One region of the Faecalibacterium sp. 3 genome, then DNA from elsewhere that is predicted to be linked to it. Evidence: predicted binding sites of a transcription regulator. Region 1 holds the regulator's gene; the other holds the start of a gene.

What was found. Region 1 encodes Rex, which represses fermentation and respiration genes when NADH is low (regulators of the CRP and FNR family bind a similar motif). Its sites were predicted from a motif close to ATTGTTAANNNNTTAACAAT; they were not measured.
Region 2: fucO (lactaldehyde reductase) is a predicted target of Rex. The motif match lies at 2,621-2,640, and genes of this name have one in related genera.

Annotation. Positions count from the first base shown of each region.
Region 1 is NZ_JBLWFN010000001.1:875,776-880,510, forward strand. Features, by position in the region: gene ACNSPV_RS04050 (ABC transporter substrate-binding protein) at 1-485, opposite strand, end outside; gene ACNSPV_RS04055 (thymidine kinase) at 1,086-1,700, opposite strand; gene ACNSPV_RS04060 (redox-sensing transcriptional repressor Rex) at 2,001-2,642, opposite strand; gene ACNSPV_RS04065 (ClpP family protease) at 2,904-3,584, shown strand; gene ACNSPV_RS04070 (DNA translocase FtsK) at 3,921-4,735, shown strand, end outside.
Region 2 is NZ_JBLWFN010000001.1:2,832,926-2,837,660, reverse strand. Features, by position in the region: gene ACNSPV_RS13375 (sugar phosphate isomerase/epimerase family protein) at 1-410, shown strand, start outside; gene ACNSPV_RS13370 (hypothetical protein) at 572-1,384, opposite strand; gene ACNSPV_RS13365 (ABC transporter ATP-binding protein) at 1,378-2,079, opposite strand; gene ACNSPV_RS13360 (GntR family transcriptional regulator) at 2,072-2,449, opposite strand; gene fucO (lactaldehyde reductase) at 2,710-3,858, shown strand; gene ACNSPV_RS13350 (putative ABC transporter permease) at 4,095-4,735, shown strand, end outside.

The sequences.
Region 1 (4,735 bases):
TGCTGGCTGTTTGCAACGTAGCAGGCGTCCATGGCAGCGTCATCCCACTGGGTCAGATCCAGGAACTTGGAAACAGTGTTCAGGTCCACGAACTTGCTGCCGTCGGCAGAGTAGTTGTACAGCCAGTTCCAGTTCACCTGGCACACATCCTGTGCGTTGCCTGCGATGAAGGCAGCTGCCATCTTCTCTTCCCAGCCGGACCATGCGGCGAAGGTGGGCTCGATGGTGATGTTGGTGTGCTCAGCCTGGAACTCCTTGATGGCGTTCTGGTAAGCCTCGTGACGGCTGTCGCCGCCCCACCAGCTGATGGTCATGGAAACAGGGCCGTCAGACAGTGCCAGGCTCTCGTCTGCAGAAGCAGCGGGAGCGGTGGAAGCAGCAGAGCTGGATGCAGCAGAGTTGCCGCCGCAGGCAGCCAGAAGGCCGGCAGCGCCCACAGCGCCGGTGACCTTCATGAAATCACGACGAGAAATTGCCTTGCTCATTTTCGTTCTCCTCCTAAATACAGAAAACATCATCTCGAACGGGGGTTCTGCACATACCCCGTTGTATACAATTATGATAACAAAACAACAGCCAAAAAGAAAGACGCAAATTGCAGATATCTAAACAAAAAACGTACAAATATTGCTCTTGTTTTCGCGCAAGAATTGACGCCTTCGCTGAAATGAATAAACTTGGCTCGAAAAACTGTGCAACATGTATACTTCGCTATTTTGCATAGAAAACTGGGATGCATCATAGGAGGAACGTCGAATTTTGCAATAATTTTGTAAACATTCCGTTTCAGAACGTAGAATCGTTGCATACATTGTGGACGAACAACAGCTTAAAAAGCCCGGATGAGAGCCTTTAAACTGATATATCAATAGCGCAAAAAATGTTCACTCTGATATATCAATTGTTTGCGGCGGTCCCCCGGCACCGGTCTGCGGGCATGGAAATCGGTGCTTCTTCGTCCTTTTGGGGGGTGAAAAAGCGCCGACAGCGACATATTTTGCGCTGTTGCGTGGACTGCGCCCGTAGGCCGGAGATAAAAAGAAAGGCTGCCGTGTCGTTGGACACAGCAGCCTTGTATACAAGTTTTAATCAGCCTGCGAAGCAGCTTTTTCGGCGTAGAACGCGCGCTTTGCCTTGAAATAGCACTGGGGGCACATGCTCACGTACTGCACATCGTTTTCCAGATCGATGGCCACCTGCTCGCCCTCAAAGACGAATCTGCCGTTCACCTTGCGGCAGTTGCAGATGGCCTTGCGGCCGCAGGTGCAGATGGTTTTCATTTCCTCGATGGTGTGGGCCAGCTCCAGCAGCCGGGTGGAGCCGGGGAAGCCCTTGAGGGAGAAATCTGCCCGCAGGCCGTAACAGATCACCGGGATGTTCAGGTCCACCGTGACCATGAACAGCTGCTCGGCCTGCTCCGGGGTGAAGAACTGGCTCTCGTCGCACAGCACGCAGGCAAGGGCAGCGGTGCTGTTGGCCTGACGCACCGCCTCGAACACATCCGTTTCCGGCGGGATCAGCAGATCGGCCTTGCGGCGGACGCCCAGACGGCTGACCAGCTCACCGCCGCCCTTGGTATCCACCTGCGGCTTGAGGATCAGCACCCGCATCCCCTGCTCCTCGTAGTTGTGGGCCACCTGCATCAGGGCGGTGCTCTTGCCGCTGTTCATCGCGCCGTAACGGAAATACAGTTTTGCCATTTGAAAAACTCTCCTTACAGAAAGAACCCTCTCAGCCAAATCCTGACGGCTTTGCCAGATTCCCCCTTTTGTCACTGCGCGACATCTTCCCCCGGAGCGGGGGAAGTCTTTCCTCGAAGGGGGAGCTTTTCTGCATCTTCCGGGCAGGCTGTCCTTCGCCGGAGAAGCAGAAACTTTCCCGTCCCCACTCATAAAGCTCCCCTTTTGGGGGAGCTGTCGAGCGTATGCGAGACTGAGAGGGTTCGGCGGCATCTCAGGCTTTGACTGAGAGGGTTCTCTTATTACTTATAATAGGTACGTTCAGTCCTGATTGCGCAGGCGGTAGCCCAGACTCATCAGGCTGTCGCCCAGATGGACGTTCTCCACCACCACATCGGGGTACGACACCGAAAGGTCATAGTGGGAGAAATTCCAGAAGCCCTCGATACCCAGATCCACCAGACGGCCGCTGACCTGCTCCGCACCGTCCCGGGGCACACAGAGCACTGCGACCTTGGGGTGATGCTCGGCACAGAAAGACTCCAGCTCGTCGATATGGCGGATCTGGATGCCGCTGATCTCCTTGCCTACCTCGCTCTGTGCCACATCAAAGGCGGCGATCAGGCGGTAGCCGTTGGTATCGGTGGTGATAAAGCGGCTCACTGCCTTGCCCAGACGGCCGCAGCCGATCAGGATGGTGGGCAGGCGGTCGCCGTTGCCGAACAGCAGGCCTTCCAGAATGGAGAGCAGGTTTTCCACCGAGTAGCCGATGCCCTGCCGGCCATTCACATCGCCGATGCAGTTGAAGTCCTGTCGTACCTGCGAAGCAGTGGTGCCCATCTGAGCAGCCAGCTCGCGGGAGGAAATGCTGTTGATGCCGTCTTCCTGCAGAGAGCGCAGATAGCGGTAATATTTGGGAAGACGCTTGATAACGGGAAGCGAAGCCTTTGCAGGGGTGCTCATAGAATACTTTCTCCTTTCGCTCTATCGCAGTACTTGCCGCAGCTGCCTGCTTTACAGATGCGGCGCAGAGAAACCCCGATCCGTTTACGGGTTCATATTGCAGATATTACAGTCAATTATTTAAAGTATACAGCACTGATGGAGAATGTCAAATCATTCTCAAAAAAATTTTATGAAATGTTACCGTTTTTTTGCTGCGGCGGGTCTGTATAGCCCGGCACAGGCCGGGGAATGCTGACAAAAAACGCAGGAGGAAAGCATATGAACGATGAAACGCAGCAGACCGACGCAGGTCGGCTGGAAAAAGAAGAGATCGAGGATCTGGGCACGGTCACGCTGGCCCGCGGCGGGCATGTCATCCACTGCCTGACCGTCATCGGACAGATCGAAGGCCATTCGGAAGCGCCGCAGGGCCAGAAGACCACGAAGTACGAGCATGTCATCCCTCAGCTGGTGGCCGCGCAGGAGGACCCCCGCATCGAGGGCCTGCTGGTGCTGCTGAACACGGTGGGCGGGGATGTGGAAGCGGGCCTTGCGCTGGCGGAGCTGATCGCCAGCGTGTCCAAACCCAGCGCGACGCTGGTGCTGGGCGGCGGACACTCCATCGGCATCCCGCTTGCCGTCAGCGCCCGGCGCAGCTTCATCGTGCCCACAGCCACCATGACCGTGCACCCGGTGCGGCATTCCGGCGTCATTCTGGGGGTGCCGCAGACCATGCGCAGCTTTGAGCAGATGCAGCAGCGCATCACCGGCTTTGTGGCGGCCCACAGCGGCATGACCGAAAAGCGCTACACTGACCTGATGCTCCACACCGGCGAGCTGGTGATGGACATGGGCACCGTGCTGGACGGACGCCGGGCCGTGAAGGAAAAGCTCATCGACGAGCTGGGCGGGCTTTCGGATGCACTGGCGTGGCTGTATAAAGAAATCGAAAAAGAGTAAGAAGACAGGACGGCAGATAGTTTCTCCAGCGAATGTCCCGGGGGTGGGACCCTGCTGCCGCAGGCAGTAGGGCGGGACTGGAGTCTTGCAACAGCGACGACCGCTGCCCGCGGCAGAAAACAGGGAGAAGCTGTTGGGGCAGCGGCCAGCAAGACGCAAGCGATAGCGAAGCGGATGCTGGGTGCCGCAACCCGTCGCTGTTCGCGGAGAAAGCTATCTGCTGGCCTGCCGGGCTGAAGAAATTTGTACAACAATAGGTTTGCCATTTTCTTCCCTGCGTGGTACAATAATAAAATCAAATAGTGTGTCTACTACAAATGTGGGGAACAGAGAAGAATGGCGACAAGAAAACGTAAAACGACAACACGGCGCACATCATCGCGCAAAAAGCGCGCCGAACAGCGGCTCCCGGCAGGGCTTGGCACCCTGTTCGCAGGCCTTTTGCTGGTGGTGCTGGCCTTTGTGGAGGGAGATTCGGCATGGAAGGCCCTGCACGATGTGCTGTTCGGACTTTTTGGCTGCGGCAGCTTTGTGCTGGGCGCAGCCGTGTGCTGCCTTGCCGTGCAGTATACCCGGGGCGAAGACCTTCTGCCCCCGATCTTCAAACTGATTTTGGGGCTGGTGTTTGCCTGCGGGACCGTGATCGTTTTTTCGGATATCCAGCCGCAGGGGCTGTCTGCGTTCCAGATGACTGCCGCCTGCTATGCCAACGGCGTGAATGCATGGCTGGGCGGCGGCGCGCTGGGCGCACTGCTGGGCGGCAATCTGCTGCTGCTCTGCGGCAGACCGGCGGCAAACCTGATCATGGCGGTGCTGGCGCTCTGCGTCAGTCTGTACATTTTTGACCTGACCCCGGCAGAGGTCTGGCAGTGGCTGTGCGCCGCATTCGGCGGGGTGCACGCAAAGGGCGCCGCCCTTGCCCGGCAGAGCGCGGAGCGCCGTGCGGAACGTGCGGCCGCCCGGGCGGCAGAGGCCGAGGAGGCCGAGGAGGAAGCCGAAGACGAATATGAAGAAGAGGAGCCGGAGGACGAACCGGCCGGCCCTGCATTCCATATCGGTGTGCCGGACTGGCTGAACGGCATCCGGCATTGGGGCCACAAGGTGACCGAAGAGATGGAAGCGGAGGAGCCGGAGGCAGCCCCGCAGCCGGA
Region 2 (4,735 bases), 2.0 Mb from region 1:
ACGGCGTGACCATTGCCATTGAACCGGTGGTCAAGCACATCGTGTACGATGCCAGACGCGCCCGCACCGTGCTGGACGAGATCGGCAGCCCGAACCTGCAGATCCTGTTCGACCCCGTCAACCTGCTGAACATGGAAAATGTGGACCGCCGCGAGGAAGTGTTCGCCGAGGCCATCGAGCTTCTGGGCAAGGACATTGCCATGATCCACTTCAAGGATTTTCTGCGCAAGGATGCGGGCGGCCAGCTGGCTGCTACGGGTGCAGGGCAGGGCGGTATGGAGGACTACCGCACCATCCTGCGGTTCGCAAAGCAGGAAAAGCCCTATATTTTTGCAACGCTGGAGAATACCACCCCGGAAAACGCGGTGGAATGCCTGAACTACCTGAAAAAGCAGTACGACGAGTGCTGAACACTCTATAACAAGAAAAACATCTGCAAACTTTGCCCGGAATGGGGCAGCTTGCAGATGTTTTTTGTATCAGATGAAGTTTATGGTTCGGCCTTTTACAAATTGCAATTAAGAAATAGTTCCGCTGAAAATGTCCAGAGCGAAAGCGGAGGACATTAAAATCATTCCAGATCCAGCTTATGCTCCATCAGCCAGCGGGTCAGCAGAAAGTACCCTGCGGCAAAGGCAATGCTGACCGCCAGCCCGAACAGGGTGGTGAAAGCACTGGGCGCAGCAATGGAAACATCTACACCGCCAAGGGTGGGATAGGAAACATCCTGCAGCATGTCGGCACTGCTGACACCGGAGCTTAGCCAGTTCTGCAGGAAGGACAGCAGGAAAAATGCCAGAATACCGGCCGGGACCATGTGCTTTTTGAACTGGTGGCCGATCATGCAAGCGGCATAGATGCACAGGATGCTGGACACCAGTGCCACCAGCCCGTTCAGCGTTTCAAAGATCAGCCAGAGCCACCCGGAGCTGCCGGTCATGCGGAAGATCTCTCGGAAGATCTCCACCACTTTCTGCCACAGCTCCGGCAGCTGCTGCAGGGCCGCGCTGTTCAGAGACAGAGCCAGCAGCATCACCGCAAAGGAGAAAATACCCACGATGCTGCTGCAAAGCATCCAAACTACGCTGGAGATCAGCTTGGAAAGGATGAGCTGGCTTTCCGTCACCGGCAGGGTGTGCATCAGGTAGCCTTCACGGCCCAGCAGATTGCGGGTGAAGCGGGTCACAATGGTCATCACGGACACCACTGCCACCGCAACGGCTACGACCATGTAGGCGAACAGCAGCAGAGATGCAAAGTCGTCCTTGGAAGAGCTGCGCAGGGAAAAGCCGCTCAGCACTGCCAGCGCAACAAGGGCCAGATACAGCCCGCCGTAGGTGCGGCCGGTGGCCTTGAATTCATATTTTAACAGCTGTTTCAGCATTTGAATACCTCCCGGAAATATGCATCCACGCTCATGCCCTCGGTCTCGCGCAGCTCTTCGGCATTGCGGTGGGCGAACACCCGGCCATCCTTCAAAAAGACGGCTTCGTCCAGAATGGGCTCGATATCGCCGATGAGGTGGGTGGATAGAATGACGGTCGCATCCCGGCTGTAGTTGTTCAGGATGGTGCTCAGGATGTAGTCCCGGGCGGCAGGGTCCACGCCGCCAATGGGCTCATCCAGCAGGTAGAGCTTTGCGGCGCGGCTCATGGCCAGGATCAGCTGCACCTTTTCCTTGCTGCCCTTGGACAGGGTCTTGAGCCGCGCCTTCGGTTCCAGTTCCAGCCGGGCCAGCATTTCGTTCGCCTTGGCGGGGTCAAAATCGGCATAGAATTCGCGGAACATTTCCACCAGCTGCTCCACACGCATCCAGTCCGGCAGCCAGTCGGCGTCCGGCAGATAGGACACGATGGCTTTGGTGTCCGGCCCGGGGGTCATGCCGGCGATCCGGATGCTGCCTGCACTGGGCTGCAGCAGACCGTTCGCCAGCTTGATGAGGGTGGTCTTGCCGCTGCCGTTGGGGCCAAGCAGACCCACGATGCGGCCAAAGCCGATGTGCAGGTCTACATTTTCCAGTGCGGTCTTATCCTTCTGGTAGCACTTGGTCAGTGCTTCACAGCTCAAAAGTTCACTCATTGCGGTCCTCCTTTGCGTCCCAGTGTTCCAAAAGCGCGGCTGTCTGTGCGGGACTGTAGCCGATGCCGCGCATCTTTTCCAGAAAATCCGACGCCAGCGTCCGGGCGGTGTTGGCACGAAGCTGTTCGATCAATGCAGTGTCCTCCGTAACATAGCGGCCTGCGGTGCGTTCAGTGTGCACCAGCCCCTCCGTCTCCAGCTGGGCAAGGGCCCGCTGCATCGTGTTTGGGTTCACCCCGGCGGCTGCGGCCAGATCCCGTACCGAATCCAGATGCCCGCCCGGTGGGTAGGTGCCGGCCAGGATCCGGGCCTTCAGCCGTTCCACAAGCTGGGCATAGATCGGGCGGCTGGCATCAAACTGTTCGCCCATGGTATCATCTCCTTGTCTTGCTGTATTAAGCGCTTGATACAATAATACACGATTTGCTCTGATTGTCAAGGGGAAAAAGAAAAAACATTATAAAACTGTGGGAAATCGGAAAAAGTGCCTATAAAACACTGCACATTGATAAAAATTTACAATAAATTCAAACAATTTCACATTGCAAAGCTTTTAACAATGTGCTATGCTGAAAAACAGAGAGCTCCGCCCGGAAAGCGGCGGAAAAGAGATTTGGAGGAAAAATAACTATGGCTGACCGCATCGTTCTGAATACCATCTCCTACCATGGCCACGGTGCCATTGAGAACATCGTTCCCGAACTGACCGCCCGCGGCTACAAGAAGGCTTTCGTCTGCTCCGACCCCGACCTGATCAAGTTCGGCGTCACCAAGAAGGTCACCGATCTGCTGGATGCTGCAAACTTTGCCTACGCTGTTTACAGCGAGATCAAGCCCAACCCCACCATTGCCAACGTGCAGGACGGCGTGGCCGCTTTCAAGGCTGCTGAGGCTGACTGCATCGTGACCATCGGCGGCGGCTCCTCCATGGATACCGCAAAGGCCATCGGCATCATCATCAATAACCCCGAGTTTGCGGATGTCCGCTCTCTGGAAGGCGTTGCTCCCACCAAGAAGCACGCGGTGTTCACCATCGCTGTTCCCACCACCGCCGGCACTGCTGCCGAGGTCACCATCAACTACGTCATCACCGATGTGGAGAAGAAGCGCAAGTTCGTCTGCGTGGACACCAACGATATCCCCGAGATCGCTGTGGTTGACCCCGATATGATGTCCTCCATGCCCAAGGGCCTGACCGCCGCCACCGGCATGGACGCTCTGACCCACGCCATCGAGGGCTACATCACCAAGGGCCACTGCGTCATCTCCGATATGTTCCATCTGGAAGCCATCAAGCTCATCAGCCAGAGCCTGCGCGGCGCTGTGCAGAACACCCCGGAAGGCCGCGAGGGCATGGCTCTGGGCCAGTACATCGCCGGCATGGGCTTCTCCAACGTGGGTCTGGGCATCGTCCACTCCATGGCACACGGCCTGTCCGCTCTGTATGACACCCCGCACGGTGTAGCCTGCGCCATCCTGCTGCCGGTGGGTCTGGAGTACAACAAGAGCGTCGCCGGTGAGCGCTACCGCGCAGTCGGCAAGGCAATGGGCGTTGTGGGCATCGACGAGATGAACGATGTGGAAGCCGCTGACGCCACCATCGCCGCCGTCAAGCAGCTGAGCGCAGACGTGGGCATCCCCGCAAATCTGCACGGCATCCTGAAGGAAGAGGATATCCAGTTCCTCGCCGAGTCCGCATTTGCAGACGCCTGCCGTCCCGGCAACCCCCGCGACACCAGCGTGGAGGAGATCGTGGAGCTGTATAAGAGCCAGCTGTGATTCCGCTCTGTAAATTCAAGCTGTAATTTTGGGCCCTGCTGTCCTTCGGGATGGCAGGGCCTTTTTCTAAGATGTATCTGAAAACAAAGCAACAGACTGGATCTTCGTCTTTTCAGAGATGCCCGGAGAGCCTGCCGCGTCGCAGAGTGACAAAATTTCTGCACGGCTCTTGTACACAGCGCCCAAAACGGGTACAATCAATGCAGTAAGAAAAAACTGGAAGCGAAAGGAACCTTATGACGCTGAACTTCTATACTCTGAGTGTTATTTATCTTGTATATTCCTTTTTGGGCTGGGTGGCGGAGACGGTAGTCGCGACCATCCGGGGCGGAAGGTTTGCCAACCGCGGTGCAGCGGCAGGCCCGTTCTGCTTTATCTACGGTACCACCGGCGTGCTGCTGGCCGTGAGTTTCGGCGACCTGCGCACCGAGCCGGTCTACCTGTTCTTTGCCTGCATGATGGCGGCAACGGTGATGGAATGGATCACCGCCAAGCTGTTGGAACGCCTGCACCGCCGCAAGTGGTGGGACTATTCCGGCAAAAAATTCAATCTGAACGGCTATGTGTGCCTGCAGTATTCGCTGCTGTGGGGTGCGCTGGGCACGGCAAGTGTGCTGTGGGGCAATGATGTGCTGCTGCGGCTGTGCGCGCATATCCCGGTCTGGCTGCTGCACCCGGCAGTATGGGTCTCGCTGACGGTGGCGGTGCTGGACCAGATCGGTTCGGCGGTGCTGGTGCAGCAGTATGCGGCCCGGCACCCGGTGCTGGAGCAGCTCAACCAGAGACTGGGGGAGCGGTCGGATACGCTGCGCCGCAGGATCGCGCTTTACATTGAAAAACGCATCCAGCATGCTTACCCGGCTGCGGCCCGGCAGGA